DNA from 3 places in the Arthrobacter sp. NPDC090010 genome. Region 1 is predicted to be linked to each of the others. Evidence: riboswitches for the same ligand, from Rfam matches in the RefSeq annotation. Region 1 holds a riboswitch; each other region holds the start of a gene.
The links. Region 1 has a riboswitch for S-adenosylmethionine ahead of ACIPXZ_RS02475 (aminotransferase class V-fold PLP-dependent enzyme). Riboswitches for the same ligand answer to the same signal wherever they lie in the genome.
Positions count from the first base shown of each region.

Region 1 (6,971 bases):
GAAGCTCAAGGCAACCTGGCTCAGGACCAGCACCTGTGTGGGGTCCATTCCGATGGCGAGGATGGCGATGGCGGGGATCAGCGTGATCACCCGGCGGGTCATCAGGGGGATCTGGACCTTGAGCAGGCCTCCCATGATGCTTGCGCCCGCGTAGGATCCCACCGCGGTGGAGGCGAGCCCGGACGCGAGAAGCCCCACGGCGAAGACCGCGCCGACGACGGGGCCGAGCGTGTCGGTGATGGCGGCGTGAGCTCCTTCGATGCTGTCCGTCCCCTCGCGGCCCGAGAGTGCGGATGCGGCGAGCAGCAGCATGCCGATATTGACGGCTCCGGCGATGGCGAGGGCTGCGACGACGTCCCAGCGCGTGGCGCGGATGAGTCGCCGGAGCGTCGAGACGTCGGGAGCCTGCTGTCCCAGGGGACGGTGACGGTCTCTTGCGAGTGCGGAGTGCACGTAAATGGCGTGGGGCATGACCGTGGCGCCGAGCATGCTGGCTGCCAGGAGCACCGAGCCGCTGCCCTCGAAGCGGGGGACGAGCCCGCCCAGGACTCCTTCCGGGCTCGGAGGGCTGAACACCAGGCCGCAGAGGAAGCCGATCGTGATGACCGCGAGCAGAACGATGATCGAGTTCTCGAAGGCGCGCTGTCGACGGCGGCTTTGCATGCTGAGCAACAGCATCGAGGCCGCACCGATGATGAGGCCTCCGAGGGGGAGGGGGAGGCCGAACAGCAGGTTCAGGGCTATCGCTCCGCCCACCACCTCGGCCAGATCCGTGGCGATGGCGACGGCTTCGGCCTGGAGCCAGAAGAGTCTTCGTCCCCAGGTGGGGAACCGCTGGCCGAGCAGTTCGGGCAAGGAATGGCCGGTGACGAGGCCCAGCTTCGCCGATTGGTACTGGACCATCACCGCCATCAGATTTGCGGCCACCAGCACCCAGACGAGGAGATAACCGAACTGCGCCCCGGCGGTGAGATTGGCGGCGACATTCCCGGGGTCGACGTATGCGATGGCCGCGACGAAGGCGGGGCCGAGCAGAAGGAGTCCGGGGGTGGTGCGCGGCCGGGTGGACAGCTCCGTGGGCATCATCGTCTCCTATTAGGCATTCCGAATTCAATAGTTTCGGCTTACCTAAAATTTAGCCGCCCAAGGGATGTCAGGCAAGTCCATGGATGTCGGTGACGCAATGTCACAGACGCTGCGCACGCCAGGCGTAACAGCGATAGGGGAGAGTGATCATTTCCTCGGCCCCATGCCCCAAATGTTCATGGAGGTACCAGTCGAGATTGGCCATGACCTTCGCCCGGACAGGCTCCGCGGACCTGAGGTAGTAGCTGCGCGACTTGGCCAGCTCGATGATGTCGGCCGTGCTCAGCTCGTCGTTCCAGGGCAGCACGGCTGCTGCCGCCTCACCGAACCCAGGCCCGATCGCGGGGACGAAGTGGGGTTTGATGACGTCTCCCGCGTGCATGATGCGGGACAGCCGGTGGACCCACGGTACCGAGGTGTCCAACTGATTCCACAGCAGCGCCAGAGTTCCTTCGGGCCGCAGGACGCGGGCCGCCTCGGCGCTCGCGGCCTGCGGGTCCACCCAGTGCCAGGTCTGTGCGGCCGTCACGACGTCGGCGCTTGCTGACGGGAGACCGGTCGCCTCGGCTGTTCCGACGACCGTGGTGACGTCCGGCAGTGCCGTGTGCAATTGACGCAGCATGTCCTCGGACGGCTCCACCGCGGTGACGGACAACCCCAGGGCGCCCAGAAGAGCGGTGAACTTCCCGGTTCCTGCTCCCAGATCGACGGCGTCCGCCGCGCCGGCGGGAACGCACCAGCGTGCCGCCTCCTCTGGATAAGAGGGCCGGACCCGCTCATAGTGTTCGCCGCCGCGTTCGAAAGCCCTGCCCATGTCGCGTCGTCGTGCGACGTCCATACGGGGGCCGCCGGAAGGGGATACGTGACGGGAGGACACGGTGCTGCTCCAACTGCTCGGGGATCGTCGTCGCTAAAAGGTTCTCACGACGACGTGGCTCCCCGAGCAGCGGGCAGGCGGGCCGTCATTCCCCCGTGGCGCAGGGGGCGGCTCCGGCAGTGCCCGGAGTGTTGGGCGCCCAGTGAGGATAGCTTCGCTGATCGTTGGACGGCACCCACCGGCCGGCGTCGACCACGTAGTCCCAGCCGAGTCCCTCCTCGCGGAGCCGCCGGATCCCGGCGATCAACCGGTCGGCATCCTCCAGGCGAGACCCCAGCCCGAAGCTGGCCCGCAACGAGCCTGCCGGAAGGCCGAGACGCTTCAGAAGCGGATGCGCGCAGAATTTGCCGTCGCGCAACCCCACGCCGTGCTCCGCCGAAAGATAGGCGGCCACGAGGCCGGCGTCGTAACCCTCGACGGAGAAATTGACGACGCCGATCGAATCGACGGAATCGCTGAACACCCGATGCACGGTGACGCCGTCGAGCGCTGTGAGGCCCTCCTCGAGATGGCGCCTGATATCGGCCTCGTGCTGCTGCCAGGTGTCGTGATCCAGCGACGCGAGCACCTGGGTCGCACGCGCCAGTGTCGCGGCACCGAGCACATTGGGCGAGCCGCCTTCATGCCGGGCCGGACCGGTGGTCCACGTCACTGAATCGAGCCGCGCCTCACGAACGGCCCCGCCGCCGAGCAGGTGGGGGGTTCCCGCGTCGAGCCAGTCCGCGCGGCCCACGAGGACTCCGGCACCGAACGGGGCATACAGCTTGTGCCCCGAGAAGGCGAGGTAGTCGACGTCGAGGGCGCTGATGTCGATGCGGCGGTGGGGCGCCAATTGCGCCGCATCCACCACGATCCGGGCACCGTACTCGTGGGCCAGTGCGGCCAGCTCGGCGATCGGGAGGATCTCTCCGGTGACGTTCGAGGCGCCCGTCACCGCCAGCAGCGAAACACCTCCCGCCTCAAGTTCCTCACGGATGGCGGACACGGTTTCGGTGAGAGTCTCCTGGGCCACCAGGCTGCGGTGCGCCACGCGCTGCCACGGCAGCAGATTGGCGTGGTGCTCGATGTCCAGGTACAGGACCTCCCCGGCCTGCTCGCCGTTCCTCTGGGGAAGGCATCCGGCCAGCACATTGAGTGAATCGGTGGTGTTGCGTGTGAAGATCACCAGGTCGTCGGGCCGACCGCCGATGAACTCGCGCACGATCTCGCGGGCGTTCTCATAGACCGAGGTGCTGATCTGGGACGCATAACCGGCCCCGCGGTGCACGCTGGCGTAGTACGGGAGGATCTCGTTCAGATAGGCGGAGACCACGCTCAGCGCGGGAGCGGAGGCCCCGTAGTCGAGGTTGGCGTAGCGGATGTCGCCGCCCTGGATGAGCGGTGCCTGGATCTCGGCTCCGGTGACGGCCGCGAAGGGATGCGCGGCCGGCGACGACGGCGCATGGGCGGCCTGAGCGGTACGGCGGGCAAGGGTGTTGACGGACATGCTGGGACCTCTGCATCGTGGAGGGGCCCGCTGAGCGGGCGCCGCGCTTGCCGATCCGCTGTCTGCGGTCGGCCTGGTCGTCACCCGGGGCACCCCACCGCGTCTGGAGGGTTGCCGGCCAGCAAACCGGGGTTTAGCGCTGGCACTCGTGACCTGTTCACGAGCGTACGACAGCGGCGCGTCCGCAGGGGAACGCGCCGCTATTGTTACGCAGAATATGACTTCGGAGCTCAGGGAAGCAGATCGTCCAAGGCAGGGTTCAGGCGGTGCAGGAACTCGGAGTGGAGGATGCCGTTGCTGGCCACGGCGTTGCCGCCGAAGGGTCCGTCCTGCCCGTCCAATGAGGTGAAACGGCCTCCAGCCTCCGTGACGATCGGGACCAGGGCCGCCATGTCGTAGAGGTTCAGTTCCGGCTCACAGGCCAGATCGACGGCGCCTTCAGCCAGAAGGCAGTACGACCAGAAATCACCGTACGCCCGGGTCCGCCACACGGAATCGTGGAGGTCGAGGAAACTGTCCAGCATCCCGCGTTCCTTCCAACCGTGAAGGCTGGAATAGCTGAGGGACGCATCCTCCATGCGGTGCACGTCAGACACCTTGAGGCGGGTGGCGGAGGCCAGCGAGCGGCCGGTGAAGGCCCCATGGCCCTTGGATGCCCACCAGCGCTTGCCCAGGGCAGGCGCGCTGACAACGCCCACGACAACCTCGTCATCCTCGATGAGGGAGATCAGGGTGGCCCAGACGGGCACGCCCCGCACGAAGTTCTTGGTTCCGTCGATCGGGTCCACCACCCAACGGCGGGAGCCGTGCCCGGTGGTCCCGAACTCTTCGCCGATGACAGCGTCGCGGGGCCGGGACCGGGACAGCTGCCCACGGATGTACTCCTCGGCGCTGCGATCCGCGTCGCTGACCGGAGTGAGGTCCGGCTTCGTCTCGACCTTCAGGTCCTGCGCCTTGAAGCGTTCCATCGTCTGGGCATCGACCTGGTCGGCCAGCACGTGCGCCAGGCGGAGGTCATCGGTGTAGTTCTGGGTGGGGACCGTCATGGGTTAAACCGTACCCATCGCGGGAGGACCCACAGCCCGCGACGCACCGAAGTGCTCATGGGGCTCCGAGTTCCTTGCTTTCCCGCTCTTCCTGTATTCCGGCGTCCAGCACACGCCGCAACGAGTCGAGGCGGGAGGCCCCGGCCGGGCCCGCATGCCCCTCCGCGACCCATGCGTCCAGGCCACATCCCACAGCCTGCGCGCCGTGCTTGCAGCCTCGCTCACAGGCTTCCGTGCCCGGAGCCAGATCGGGGAACGCGGCCAGGATACGGCTCGGATCGACCAGGGCCAGCCCGAAGGAGCGCACCCCGGGCGTGTCGATGATCCACGTGCCCGGACGGGCGTCCGGCATCTGGAGGGCCACGGCGGAGCTGGAGGTGTGGCGTCCCCTCCCGGTGACCGCGTTGACGTGACCGGTGGCGCGGTCCGCGCCGGTGAGTGCATTGACCATCGTGGACTTGCCCACTCCGGAGTGCCCGAGCAGCACGCTGACGTAGCCGTCCAATTCGTCCCGGAGTTCCGTGACGGCGCTTCCGAGCAGGGACGCCGAACCGCCGTCGGCGCTCCTGGCATCAATCCCATTGGCGCCGTTCTCCGTGGTGCGGCTGATGATCACCCGCAGATCGAGAGCCTGATAGTTGGCCAGCAGCTCCGCCGGATCCTTCACGTCCGCTTTGGTGATGAGCAGGATCGGTTCGATGCCGGCGTCGTAGGCAGCGACCAGTGCCCGGTCGATGAAGCCGGTCCGAGGCTCGGGATTGGCGGCAGCCACCACGATCACCAATTTGTCGGCATTGGCGACGACGGCGCGCTCGACGGGGTCGGTGTCATCCGCGCTGCGACGCAGCAGCGTACTGCGCTCCTCGATCCGCACCAGACGGGCCAGGGTGTCGGGCTTGCCCGAGACGTCACCGACGAGCGCCACGAAATCGCCCACCACGACGGGCTGGCGTCTGAGTTCCTTGGCACGGGCGGCGATGATGATCCGCTCCTGGGGTGTCCCTTCGTCCAGGACCGCCGTGTAGCGGCCCCGGTCGACGGTGACGATCCGGCCGGTCACAGCATCGGAGTGGCTGGGCCTGTCCTTGGTCCGCGGACGTGAACCGCGCTTGTTGGGCCGCTGCCTGACGTCCGACTCGTCCCAATCGGAAAGGGCTCGCGAGGCGCCGCCTCGAGCCATCTCAGGCGTCCGCCCCGGCCGGCACGGTACGGGACTCCTGAGCGGAGGAGCCCAGCATGGCCTGCCAGAGCGCGGGGAAATCGGGCATGGTCTTGGCTGTCGTGGCGATGTCCTCGACCTGGGTGCCGGGAACCGCAAGGCCCCAGATCGCACCAGCCGTCGCCATCCGGTGATCTGCGTAGCTCTGCAGCACGGCACCGTGGAGGGGGACCGGGCGGATGATCAGGCCGTCGGTGGTCTCTTCGGCATCCCCGCCCATGCGACGGATCTCCGTGACCAACGCTTCCAGACGGTTGGTCTCGTGGCCGCGCAGATGTGCGATTCCGCTCAGACGCGAGGGCGTGTCAGCCAGGGCGCACAGCGCTGCGACGGTGGGGGCAAGCTCGCTGGTGTCGGCGAAGTCCCCGCCCTTGATGCGGTCGCCACCGGTCACCACGAGTGTTCCGTTCTCGAGGGAGACCCGTGCACCCATGCGCCGCAGGATGTCCTGCCAGAGGTCCCCGACCTGTGTCGTCGGTGACGGCCAATGGGGCACCCGCACCGTGCCGCGGGTCACGAGTGCCGCCGCGAGGAAGGGGCCGGCATTGCTCAGGTCCTGCTCGATCCGGACATCGAAGGCATCGATGGTGCCGGGCGCCACGAACCAATGGTCGGGAACGGAATCATCGACCGTCACCCCCAGGGAACGCAGGACCTCGACCGTCATCCTGATGTGGTCCAGGCTGGGCACCGGCTTACCGGAGTGCTCGATGTGCAGTCCGTCGCGGAAGCGGGCCCCCACGAGCAGCAGCGCGGAGACGAACTGGCTGCTTCCGCTCGCGTCGATCACGACGTGGCCACCCCGGACGGTGCCCTCGCCGTGCACGGTGAAGGGGAGTGCCGACGGCGATTCGCCGTCGTCGCCCGTGAGGTCGAGGCCGAGTGCGCGGAGCGACTGGAGGATCGCGCCCATCGGGCGCTTCCTGGCGTGCGGGTCGCCATCGAAGCGGGCGGTCCCGTGGCGCAAGGCGGCGAGTGCGGGGACGAATCGCATGACGGTACCCGCCAGGCCGCAGTCAATCCGGACGTCCGAGGCCGAAGCCTTCGCCGGCATCGGAGTGATGAGGAGATCCGGTCCGAAGGACCCGTCTCCGGGCACCTCCTCGACGGTTGCCCCCAAAGCCCGCAGGGCCTCCACCATGAGGGCGGAATCACGGGAGTGCAGTGGCGCTCGTAGCCGGGAAGGTGCCTCCGCCAGGGCGGCGAGCACCAGATACCGGTTGGTCAGGGATTTGGAACCAGGGACGGTGACCACCG
Region 1 is NZ_JBIVFT010000001.1:528,276-535,246, forward strand. Features, by position in the region: gene ACIPXZ_RS02465 (Nramp family divalent metal transporter) at 1-1,083, opposite strand, end outside; gene ACIPXZ_RS02470 (class I SAM-dependent methyltransferase) at 1,187-1,924, opposite strand; gene ACIPXZ_RS02475 (aminotransferase class V-fold PLP-dependent enzyme) at 2,049-3,449, opposite strand; SAM riboswitch class IV at 3,488-3,603, opposite strand; gene hisN (histidinol-phosphatase) at 3,680-4,495, opposite strand; gene ACIPXZ_RS02485 (ribosome small subunit-dependent GTPase A) at 4,551-5,675, opposite strand; gene aroA (3-phosphoshikimate 1-carboxyvinyltransferase) at 5,677-6,971, opposite strand, start outside.

Region 2 (4,590 bases), on a different contig from region 1:
GGCGGCTGCTCGCGAACAATGACATCGTCCGCCCACGGATAGGCGTCTTCGCGCCGGCTGAGGAACAACGACGACTCACTCTCAGCGAGCGCGCAGACCGCCGTCTGGCGGCTCATCTCCGCCTGACGCAAAACAAGGAAGATCCCGCCTACATCTACAGCCACACCTCGGCAGCCAGACTCAGAGGTCTGTCCTTCTGGCGCGACAGCCCCCTCATCCATGTCTCATGCCGGAGCAAACCGTGCGCGCGGCGCCTGGGTTCGGACATTCGTACGCATTTCATTCCGGTGCCAGGCACGGACTGGGACATCGTCAACGGTGTCCCGGTCACGACGCTCGAACGCACCATTATCGACTGCGCCAGAATCATGCCGGTGGAAGACGCGCTCATCCTAGCGGATCAGGCGCTGGCCCTTGGGGCCGACCGTCGTCGAATGCACCGGATGCTGGAGAGGCTCACCGGTCACCGAGGCGTGGTGAACGCCCGGATGGTCGTCGATTTCGCCGACCAGAGAAGCCAGTCCGTGGCCGAGTCCCGCTCGCGGCTGCTGTTCCACCTGGAGAGCCTCACGGCCCCTGTACCTCAGATGGCAGTCATGACGCCGCTCGGCTGGCGATATCTGGATTTCGCCTGGCCAGACAGCATGCTGGCCGTCGAGTTCGATGGGGAGGTCAAGTACTTCGGCGAAAAGCCGACGGAACGCGCCCTGTACGAAGAGCGCCTCCGGGAACGTCATCTCATGGAGCTGGGGTGGCGATTCGTCCGGCTGAGCTGGGCGGACCTCGATGACCCGGGAGGAGTGCGCAGACGGATCAAAGCGGCGCTCCGAGCCCAGGATTCTGCAGCCGCGCTACGCAACTGACGGTCTCGCAGCGCCAAGACTCGACACCCGTTCCGGGCTCGCCGAGTCAGCTATTGGGGGCGTGAGTCCGCTGCCCGGGGTAGCTGACTCACGCCCCCAATAGCTGACTCGGCAGGCGTCGGCGCCGTGGATAGCGGACTCAGGGCCCGATTACCGGCGCCTCAGCCATCGATCATGCCGCCACGACTCATGCCGCGGCAGCAGGAACCAGGACCCAGAGGACCTCGACTTCCTCATCGGTGGGGTTCAGCCAGGTGTGCGGTTCGCGACCCGGGAAACTGAGGGTGTCCCCTTCGGAGAGCTCGTACCGTTCGTTGGAGAAGGTGAGCACGATCCTGCCTTTGACCACGTGCAGCACGTCGACGTCGCAGTCGACGGCATACAGCTCCGACTCGCCCTTGCCGCGCGGCTCGATGATGCCTTTGAGCACTTGCAGCCTGCGCTCAGAACGGCCCGTCAGCAGCGTCTCCACGATGCCCTCGCCGCCGAGCGAGATTCTCGGAGCCTCATCCTTGCGGGTCAGGGTCACCTCCGTATCGGCGAAGAGGTCACCGATGTCGACCGAAAGCACCTGGCACAGGGTCACAAGGGACGCCACCGACGGCGAGGTGAGGTCGCGTTCCACGCGGGAGAGGAAGCCCTTGGTCAAGCCCGTCACCTCCGCGACCTGCTCGATCGTCATCCGCTGAGCCTTGCGTGCCGCGCGGATCCTGGACCCGATGTTGATCGGCGCATTGCTCGGCTCGATGGGCAGGGCTTTCATGGCGGCCATTCCTTCTCTGACGGGGCTGCGAAGAACAAGGGAGGTGATCCGGCTCACGGGCAGCATCTGCCTAGGAGTTTAGTACCAGTCACCAGGCCCTGCCTGCCCCGCAACTTCGCGTCGTGAGCTCACCCGTTCACGCAGCGTCACACTGCAGCCCGGACGTCCGGGCGCGGGCCGCGCGACGTCGTCGTGATCTAGAGTAAAGGAAGCTTCACGAGAGGTGGCGCCAAGCTCCGACTGGCCACCCGCCAACCCCATGTTCACGGGTGGCTCGGATGCAGAAGCGGCCCCGTTCCACTGGCGGGGCAAGAGCATTGCCGAAAGGCTTCGATGTCCGTCACCGTCATCCCTTCCGTCGAGCCGCAGAGCGGCCGGGTCACGCTTCACCTCCAGGGCGTGCCGCAGCACTACTTCTGTCCTCAGCCGCACCAATTGCTGGACGCCCTGAGCCGCGCGGTGCGCAGACCTCTCTGGAACGACGGCGCGCTCACCGTACGCGTCGCCGCCACCGGACTGCGGGACGGACGAGCACTGCATTTCCTCTTGCAACCGCTCCCGGGTTTGCGGTCGACCGAAACAACAATCCTCGGTGAACCGGCCGAAAATCCGCGGAATTTCGCGCTAAAGTGAGGGCTGCGCAATGGGGCGCCACCATCATCCCGACCCCAGGAGCCCGTGTTCATGAGCACCCCCCAAGCCTCCGCTGCAGATATCAGACGCTGGCAGCAGTACCTGGCCGACGAACGAGCCGAGGCTTCCGTCTACCGGGAGCTCGCCGCTCGCCGTGACGGTGAGGAGAAGGCGATCCTGCTGTCCCTCGCCGAAGCCGAGGGCCGCCACGAGGCACATTGGCTCAGCCTGCTCGGCGACGACGCCGGCAAGCCCCGCCCGGCCTCGCTGAACAGCCGTTTCCTGGGTTTCCTGGCCCGCCATTTCGGCTCCGTGTTCGTCCTGGCGCTCGCCCAGCGGGCCGAGGGCCGTTCCCCGTACTCCACTGATCCGCACGCCACACCCGCCATGGCGGCAGACGAGCAGATCCACGAAGAGGTGGTCCGGGGCCTCGCCACCCGCGGCCGGGCACGCCTCTCCGGAACCTTCCGAGCCGCGGTTTTCGGGGCCAACGACGGCCTCGTCAGCAACCTTTCGCTCGTCATGGGCATGGCGGCCACCGGCGTGAGCAGCCAGGTGGTGCTCTTCAGCGGCGTCGCAGGCCTGCTGGCCGGAGCGCTGTCCATGGGCGCGGGCGAATATGTCTCGGTCCGTTCCCAGCGGGAACTCCTGGACGCCAGCCGCCCGACCCAGGTCACCTTGGCCGTCGCACCACGCCTGGATCTTGAACACAACGAATTGGTGCTCGTATATCTGGCCCGCGGCATGAGCCGGGAAGCCGCCGAGCACCGGGCCGCCGAACGTCTCGGGCAGTTCAGCTGCGACTGCGACCCCAGCCTGTCCCTCTGGCCGGAGCGCCCGGAACAGGACCAGGACGAACACGAGGAGATCGGCACGGCCTGGGGAGCCGCCTCCTCCAGTTTCTGCTTCTTCGCCTCGGGCGCACTGATCCCCATCCTGCCGTTCCTGTTCGGCATGAGCGGTGTCGGGGCCCTGGTCCTCGCCGTAGTCCTGGTGGGCATCGTGCTGCTGGGCACCGGTTCGGTGGTCGGGCTGCTGTCCGGAACCTCACCGATGAGCCGCGCGCTGCGTCAGCTCTTGATCGGCTTGGGGGCCGCCGGGGCCACCTACGTCCTGGGTCTGCTCTTCGGCGCCACCATCGGCTGAGCCGAGGCCACCGGCGATCGTCCCTGGGCACCTCCTGCGTAGAGTTGCCTGCGGGAGGAAATGATCAATGGACACCATCACCCGAGTCATCGCGGAGAACATCACCACGGTACTCGCCGCTGTCTTCGCACTCGCCGGGGCGTTCAGCATCTGGCGGGACCGGCGACGGCTTCGCAATGGCGTGTTCCTGCTGCTGGCTTTCGGCTTCGCATTGCTGAGCCTCGGCCGGAACGATGAGACGGCGTGGATCCTGCTGCTCAGTGTCCTCCTCGCGCTCCTGGCCGTGCCGGTGCTCGGAGTCTTCCTGGTGGTCAACGGCATCATGATGCTGCGGCGGGAAGGACGGAGCCTGGCCAATCTGCTCTCCCTCGCGGTCGGACTGCTGGTGCTCTTCGCTCCCATGCTTCTGGGAGCCTTGGGGCGTGTCACGAGCCGTCCGGACGCTCCCACCTGGCTCAGCATGATCCCATTCCTGATCTTCGTGCTGGTGGCCTATGTGGGCTTCGTCTTCTCCGCGTTCCTGGTCTACTCCTTCGTCTATGCCCGGACACGGAGCCGCCAGGTCCCCGACTACGTGATCATCCTCGGCTCCGGTCTGATCGGCGGAAAGGTCCCGCCGCTCCTGGCAGGACGCCTCGATAAAGCGATTCAGATCTATCAGCGCTCCCCAGCCGACTCGAAGCCGGTTCTCATCCCCAGCGGCGGGCAAGGACCGGACGAGTCCCGCAGCGAGGGCGAGGCCATGGCCGAGTATCTGCGGGATGCAGGCATTCCCAGCACCGAGGTGCTGACCGAACCTCGCGCGCGGACAACCATGGAGAATCTGGAGTTCTCCCGGGCGCTCATGACGGTTCCGGACCCCGCCATCACCGTTGCCACCAGCAGCTATCACGTGTTCCGAGCCGCCATGTACACCCGCCGGGCCGGGATGAAGGCCATCGTCCGCGGGTCCAGGACCGCCGCATACTTCGTCCCCAGCGCGTTCCTGCGCGAGTTCATCGCTGTGTTCCTGCAGTACAAGTGGATCAACCTCGGCGTCTGTCTCGCGATCGTGCTCGGCTTCCTGGCCCTGCTCTGGGAGTCGAACCAGGGTCTCTGAAGCGGGTGCACTCCGCGGCCCGTCCGCCCCGTCTCTTTCTCTGACGGCCCTTGCCGAAACAGGTTCCCTGCTCAATACTTGCCTTA
Region 2 is NZ_JBIVFT010000011.1:473-5,062, forward strand. Features, by position in the region: gene ACIPXZ_RS14975 (hypothetical protein) at 1-863, shown strand, start outside; gene ACIPXZ_RS14980 (helix-turn-helix domain-containing protein) at 1,051-1,626, opposite strand; SAM riboswitch class IV at 1,839-1,947, shown strand; gene ACIPXZ_RS14985 (hypothetical protein) at 1,960-2,259, shown strand; gene ACIPXZ_RS14990 (VIT1/CCC1 transporter family protein) at 2,311-3,405, shown strand; gene ACIPXZ_RS14995 (YdcF family protein) at 3,473-4,504, shown strand.
Region 2: another riboswitch for S-adenosylmethionine. It lies ahead of ACIPXZ_RS14985 (hypothetical protein); the one in region 1 lies ahead of ACIPXZ_RS02475 (aminotransferase class V-fold PLP-dependent enzyme).

Region 3 (6,971 bases), on a different contig from region 1:
TTTCAGTTTCCTCGGGCTCGCAGGCATCGCCTTCGGAGGCGGTATGAGCGCCCTCTTCGCGGTCGGCTATCTGACGATCGCCTGCGTACTGCAGTACTTCATCCTGCCGCGTCAGCGGCAGCTCGGAGCCAACCGTGGGTACCTGACCATGGCGGACTTCTTCCAGGACCGCTTCGGCAGCCGCACACTGGGCAAGACCGTCGCGCTGGTCGGCGCCGTGTTCCTCATCCCGTACCTCCAGCTGCAGATCACCGGGCTGGGACTCATCGTGCAGCTCGCCACCGGAAGCTCCGACGCGAGCGGTTACAGCATGATCGTGGCCAGCGTCCTCGTGGTGGTCTTCGTCATCTGGGCCGGTCTGCGAGGGCTGGCCCGTGTGGCGATCTTCAAGGACTTCATCATGGTCGCGGCCCTGGTGATCGTCCTGGCCGGGGTCATCGCCGGCGTCGGAGCTGTTCCGGACGTGGTGGCCAAGGTCAACGCGATCTCTTCCGGGTACTTCACCATCTCCCGCCCCGGCCTGGACGCGACCTTCTGGGTCAGCTCCGTCATCGTGACCGGCCTCGGCGCGGGATTCAACACCTTCCCTCACCTGTGGCCACCGGTTCTGGCTGCGAAGAGCGGCGCGATCCTGCGGCGCAACAACAGCTGGCTCGCCCTCTACCAGCTGAGCCTGTTCATCCCGATCTTCGCAGGCCTGGCCGGGATCCTCATCCTCAAGCCGAAGACGACCGGCAACACCGTGTTGCTCAGCGTCGCGCAGCAGACCCTGCCTGATCCGCTCCTGGCCGTCATCGCCATCGGTGGCGCAGCTGCGGCCATGGTGCCCGCGGGGGCGATCGCGATGGGCATCTCGATGCTCGTCTCCAACAATCTGCTCCCGGTCAAGAATCAGCGGCTCCGCTTCCGTCTCAACCACCTGATCGTTGCGGTGGCGGTGGGCCTTGCGCTCGCCTTCGGTCTGGCCAAGTCCGACATCGGTGCACTGCTGCTCCTGACCTACGGCGGTCTCACCCAGATGGCCCCCGCCGTCGCTTTCGCCAATGCCAAGCGAGTCCGGGTCCACGGCATCCCGGTGGTGCTGGGCATCCTGGCGGGCGTCCTCTCGGTGGCCATCATCACCTTCGGCAACATCAAGACCGGCGGGATCGACTCGGGCCTCGTCTCGCTGCTCCCGAACCTCGTGGTCCTGGCCATCGCCGAGGGTCTGCGCCGGGTGTTCTTCAAAGGTCAGCCCCCGGTCCCTGCGGAAACGCAGGCGCACCCCGCGAGTCCTGCCCGCGGCACTGTCGAAGGAGCCGCCGCATGAGCGGGACGAATCCGGCCCAGACCTCTGACGGGCAGCCGGGGCCGCTCACGGGAACCCTCGTCGTGGATCTGTCCCGCGCCCTCGCTGGGCCTCACGCCGGCATGATGCTGGGTGACCTCGGCGCCCGGGTGATCAAGGTGGAGAATCCATCCGGTGGAGACGACACCCGTGGTTGGGGACCCCCGTTCATCGACACAGCGGGAGGCCGGGAGTCGACCTACTTCCTGTCCTGCAACCGGAACAAGGAATCCATCACCCTGGACCTGAAGGACGAGGACGACAAGGGTGTGCTCCGCGAACTGCTGCGCCGCGCGGATGTGCTGGTGGAGAACTTCCGTCCGGGAACCCTCGACCGGCTCGGTTTCGATCCGGTCACCCTGGAAGAGCTGAATCCTCGGCTGGTGATCCTGTCCATCAGTGGATTCGGGCATGACGGCCCGGAAGGGCAACGAGCCGGCTACGACCAGATCGCCCAGGGGGAGGCCGGCCTCATGTCGCTCACCGGCTCCGGTCCCGATGACCCGCAGCGGGTCGGCGTCCCGATCGGCGATGTTCTTGCTGGTATCCACGGAGCCTACGGTGTCCTGGCGGCGCTTCTGCAACGGGAACAGACCGGACGCGGACAAGTGGTCAGGACCTCGCTGCTCTCCTCGATCGTGAGCGTCCTCGCTTTCCAGGGGACCCGCTGGACGGTCGGCGGACAGGTTCCGCAGGCCCAGGGAAATCACCATCCCTCCATCGCACCGTACGGACTCTTCCGCTGCGCCGACGGCGCCGTGCAGATCGCCGTCGGCTCGGAAGGACTGTGGAAGCGTTTCGCGGATGCGTTCGGTCTTGACCGCGACGATCCGCGCTGGGACGGCAATGCGCAACGCGTGGAACACCGGAACGAGCTCATCGCCGTGATCGAGGACGCCTTCTCCGCTTACGGTTCCGAGGAACTGCTCGGCCGCTTGGAGGAGGCAGGCGTACCGGCCGGAAAGGTCCGCACGCTGGACGAGGTCTTCGCCTGGGAACAGACCCGTAGCCAGCACCTCCTGCTGGGCATGGAACACCCGACTCTGGGACACCTTGAGGTCCCCGGCGGGCCACTGCGTTACTTCCAGCCGGACGGCACGGAGACCACCAGACTCCAGCACACGGCGCCTCCGCGCCTCGGAGAACACGATGAGGGCGTCAGGGCCTGGCTGGACCAGCTGTTGGTGGGACGCGGATGACGGACGACGTCGGGGCCGCGGGAGTTCTCACCGTGCAGGGGACCCGCGAGCGGCCGCAGACTCCACGGCCGGGTGCCCGTGAGCTGATCGACGCCCTGCTCGACCCGGGCAGCCATGTCAGCTGGGATGTCACGCCGCGCGGAGTCGACGATGCGGCCTACGCGGCCACCTTGGAGCGTGCCCGCGAACGCAGCGGCTCGGACGAGGCGGTGCTCACCGGTGAGGGGGCCATCGGCGGCCATCCCGTCGCCGTCGTCGTCAGTGAGTTCGCCTTTCTCGGGGGCTCCATCGGTGAGCGCACCGCCGATCGGATCGTCGCCGCGATCGATTCCGCTGGACGACGAGGGCTGCCGCTCATCGCGGCCCCCGCGTCGGGCGGCACCCGCATGCAGGAAGGCACCCCCGCGTTCCTCCAGATGGCCCGCATCACGCGCGCGTTGAGCCGTTACAAGAAAAGGAGACTGCCGTACCTGGTGTACCTGCGGAATCCCACCACGGGAGGCGTGTTCGCCTCCTGGGGTTCGCTGGGGCACGTCACGGCGGCCGAGCCTGCGGCTTTGGTCGGGTTCCTCGGCCCGAAAGTCTACGAGGGGCTGCGAGGCGAAGCCATGCCGCCGGGGATCCAGACCGCGGAACATCTCCTGCACCATGGGACGGTCGACGCCGTCCTTGACCTCCCGGGATTCCGCCGCCTGGCGGGCGACGTCCTCACCGTCCTGGCGGGACAAGGTGTCCGGCGCGGTTCTGACGTCGCCAAGAGCGTCGCATCACCCGGCAGGGAGCGCGCGGGTGAATCGGCTCCCTGGGACAGCGTGCTCCGAAGCCGTGACCCGGAGCGGCCCGGGCTGGACGAACTGCTTGCCGCGGGCTTCGGGCGCACCGTCCGTCTGCACGGGACCGGGCGGGGGCGACGCTCCGCCAGCACGGTGACCCTCCTCGCTGAACTGTACGGACGTCCCGTCGTGGTGGTCGCTCAAGACCGTGCCGCACAGCGCGATGGTGCAGTGCTCGACGTCGCAGGGCTGGCTCAGGTGAGGCGCGGGATCGCGCTCGCGGAGGCACTCGGCCTGCCGTTGGTGACCGTCGTGGACACCCCGGGGGCTGAGCTGTCGGTCCGGGCGGAGGAGGACGCCATCGCCGGGGCCATCGCGGACTGCATCGCCGAGCTCACGATGCTCACGGTGCCCAGTGTGGCGATCCTCCTGGGGGAGGGGACCGGAGGGGGAGCGCTCGCCTTGGCCGCCACCCACCGGATCGTCGCGGCAGCCGATGCGTGGCTCGCACCACTTCCTCCCGAAGGTGCCAGTCTGATCGTCCAAGGAGACCTCGAGGGTGCTTCGCGGCTGGCTGCATCCCAAGGCATCACGGCTGCGGCGCTCGCGGAGGCCGGTCTGGTGGATGCGGTGGTGCCCGAGGGGCCGGGGCTTCTCAGAGGACTGGCCCAGGCGGTGGCGGCCTTGCTTGAGGCCGATGTCTCCGAATCGGGCGCGTCCGCTTCCGGTGAGGCGGATTCAGACCGCCGGGCGCAGTGATGAGAAAGGCCGGGAGACCACGCCCTCCGGAGTGATCCGATGGCGTGCTCTCCCGGCCTTTCCGGCGGTGACTGAGGTCAGAGAGTGACCGGCCCCTGAGCTGTCTCGAAGGTCACGGACATGATGCCCGGGGTGCCGTGCGGGGCGACCCACTCGACGGCGACGTCTTCGAGAGGATGTCCGACTTCCTCTCCGAGCCATTCCGTGACGCGCTGGGCGGACCCGGCGATGGTCAGGCTGGAGACCTTGACGTCACTGGTGTAGACGAGGGACGGGTGCAGGCTGGGATCGCCGTCCCACTTGAGCATGTACGGGACCTGGGGATCGGCGATGAGGCCCAGGATGCCGATCTGCTTCCAGATCAGTTCCCGGCCGTCCGGGAACTTGCGATTGCCGGGTACGGCCTCTCGGCCGAGCCGGGATTCGAAGGGGGCCAGGTCGTCCACGGCGACGCACCAGCCCATCCACCCACCGCCCATTTCAGAGCGGGCGCGCACGGCCTGGCCGAAGGGAGCCTTATCCGATGCGGGGTGATTCAGGACCTCCACGACCTCAAGGTACTTGTGGTCGGCCAGGGGGAAGATCATGTTGCGCGTGCCGAATCGGGGGTGCACCCCGCCGCGCACCGCGTGCAGTCCTAGAGCGGCAGAAATGCGCTCTGCAGTGGCCTCCAGGCCGTCACTTTCACAGGCGTAAGAAACGTGGTCCATCCGCATGGCTTCATCCTTGCACTTTGTGACGTGGCACTCAGCTTAGGGTTGCCTAACTAGCTCTGGAGGCTGTGAACGCCTGGTTTTCTGTGCGGTCGAGTGGAATGCGCCGAGGGCTCCGGCGGCGTTGTTTCGTGCCACCGAAGCCCTCTTAGAGTTGTTGTCCGGGTCAGTTGCAGACCCTGCGGATCACTTGTTGCAGATGGTGGCGCTCTTGAAGCCCAGGACCTTCGAGTATCTCGTCTTCGAAATGTCGGCGTAGACATACACGCACTTGCCCTTTGTATTGGTGAGCTGTGCGCCGCCGGCGTAGTACTCGTACAGGCCGTAGTCGAAGGATCCCTGGCCCGTCTTCGGCCTGAGGCTGACGTACATGGTGTTTTTGCCGGAGACGTTGTCGTACACCATGGCGCAAGAGGTGCCACCGTTCTTGGTGGAGTACCAGTACTGCAGGGTCGCCTTGGTGCCCGGCAAGGTCCAGCTCTGTTTCTTGATCCCAGTGCACTGCTTGACGACCGTGCCGGCCTTGCCGTAGGTCGCGGCTTCGGCCGGAGCGCTGGCGGCCAGGAGGCCCGCGAAGGCGAGGCCTGCGGTCGCCAGTGCGGCGGTTGCCCGGCGGATCAGTTTCGGAGTGGGGTTCATTCGGGTGCTCATGATCAAACTCCTTGAATGGGTGCATCTGCATGTCTTGCAGATGTACTACATTTACCCACCGAATTGCTGAAGTGGGAATGGGGAGAGGTGCCCATCCGGTGATCGGAGGCATGGCGCCGCGACGTATTGTGACGCCGTCCTTTTCGCGTCGACGGGCCGCGCCCTACTCTGGGTTCCAGGTCATGAGTGCCAGCATTGAGCCCCGGCTTGCTGGCCGGCAACCCTCCGTCCGCGGCGGGGTGCCCCGGGTGAGGACCAGGCGGACCGGCGCCAAGGCCGGTGCGCAAGCGCGGGCCGTGGGCGCCGTCTACCTTCCTCCGGGCAGGCTGACGCCAGCGATGGTGGGGGAGACCGTACCTGGCCCTTGAAATCTAAGGAAAGCCATGAGCAACAACTGGTCCTTCGAAACACGCCAGATCCACATCGGTCAGGAACCGGACGCCGCCACCGGGGCACGGGCGCTGCCGATCTACCAGACCACCTCCTTCGTCTTCCCGAGTGCCGAGAGTGCCGCGAACCGCTTCGCCCTCGCCGAACTCGCACCGATCTACACCCGGATCGGCAACCCGACGCAGGACGCCGTCGAGCAGCGGATCGCGAGTCTGGAAGGTGGCCTGGCCGCCCTTCTGCTGAGCTCCGGTCAGGCCGCGGAGACGTTCGCGATCCTCAACATCGCTGAGGCGGGCGACCATGTCGTCGCGAGCCCCAGCCTCTATGGCGGAACCTACAATCTGCTCGCCAACACCCTGAAGAAGTTCGGCATCCAGGTGACCTTCGTGGAGGACCCGGACGACCTGGAACAGTGGCGTGCCGCAGTTCAGCCGAACACCAAGCTGTTCTTCGCGGAGGTCGTCTCCAACCCACGCCAGGACGTGCTGGACATCGAAGGCGTCTCGGCAGTGGCTCACGAGTCCGGAGTCCCGCTCGTCGTGGACAACACTCTGGCCACTCCGTATCTGATCCGCCCGTTGGAGTGGGGCGCCGACATCGTGGTCCACTCCGCCACGAAGTACCTCGGCGGGCACGGTGCGGCCATCGCGGGCGTCATCGTGGACTCCGGCAAGTTCGACTTCGCTGCCGACCCCGAGCGTTTCCCGGGCTTCAACACCCCGGACCCGAGCTACAACGGTCTGGTCTATGCCCGGGACCTCGGCGCGGACGGCGCATTGGGCGCCAACCTCAGCTACATCCTCAAAGCCCGCGTTCAGCTCCTGCGCGATCTCGGTTCGGCTGTCAGCCCCTTCAATGCCTTCCTCATCGCCCAGGGGCTGGAGACGCTCAGCCTCCGCGTGGAGCGGCACGTGGAGAACGCTCAGAAGGTGGCCGAGTTCCTTGAGGCCCGCGACGACGTCGAGCGCGTCGCGTTCGCCGGGCTTCCGAGCAGCCCGTGGTTCGAGCGCGGACGGAAGTACGGGCCCAATGGCATCGGCGCGGTGGTCGCGTTCGAAATCGCGGGTGGCCTGGAGGCGGGCAAGGCTTTCGTGGACGCGCTGGAGTTGCACTCGCATGTGGCGAACCTCGGGGATGTCCGCTCGCTCGTGATCCACCC
Region 3 is NZ_JBIVFT010000004.1:1,785-8,755, reverse strand. Features, by position in the region: gene ACIPXZ_RS07790 (sodium:solute symporter) at 1-1,309, shown strand, start outside; gene ACIPXZ_RS07785 (CaiB/BaiF CoA transferase family protein) at 1,306-2,526, shown strand; gene ACIPXZ_RS07780 (carboxyl transferase domain-containing protein) at 2,523-4,058, shown strand; gene ACIPXZ_RS07775 (VOC family protein) at 4,136-4,774, opposite strand; gene ACIPXZ_RS07770 (hypothetical protein) at 4,958-5,422, opposite strand; SAM riboswitch class IV at 5,601-5,718, shown strand; gene ACIPXZ_RS07765 (bifunctional o-acetylhomoserine/o-acetylserine sulfhydrylase) at 5,806-6,971, shown strand, end outside.
Region 3: another riboswitch for S-adenosylmethionine. It lies ahead of ACIPXZ_RS07765 (bifunctional o-acetylhomoserine/o-acetylserine sulfhydrylase); the one in region 1 lies ahead of ACIPXZ_RS02475 (aminotransferase class V-fold PLP-dependent enzyme).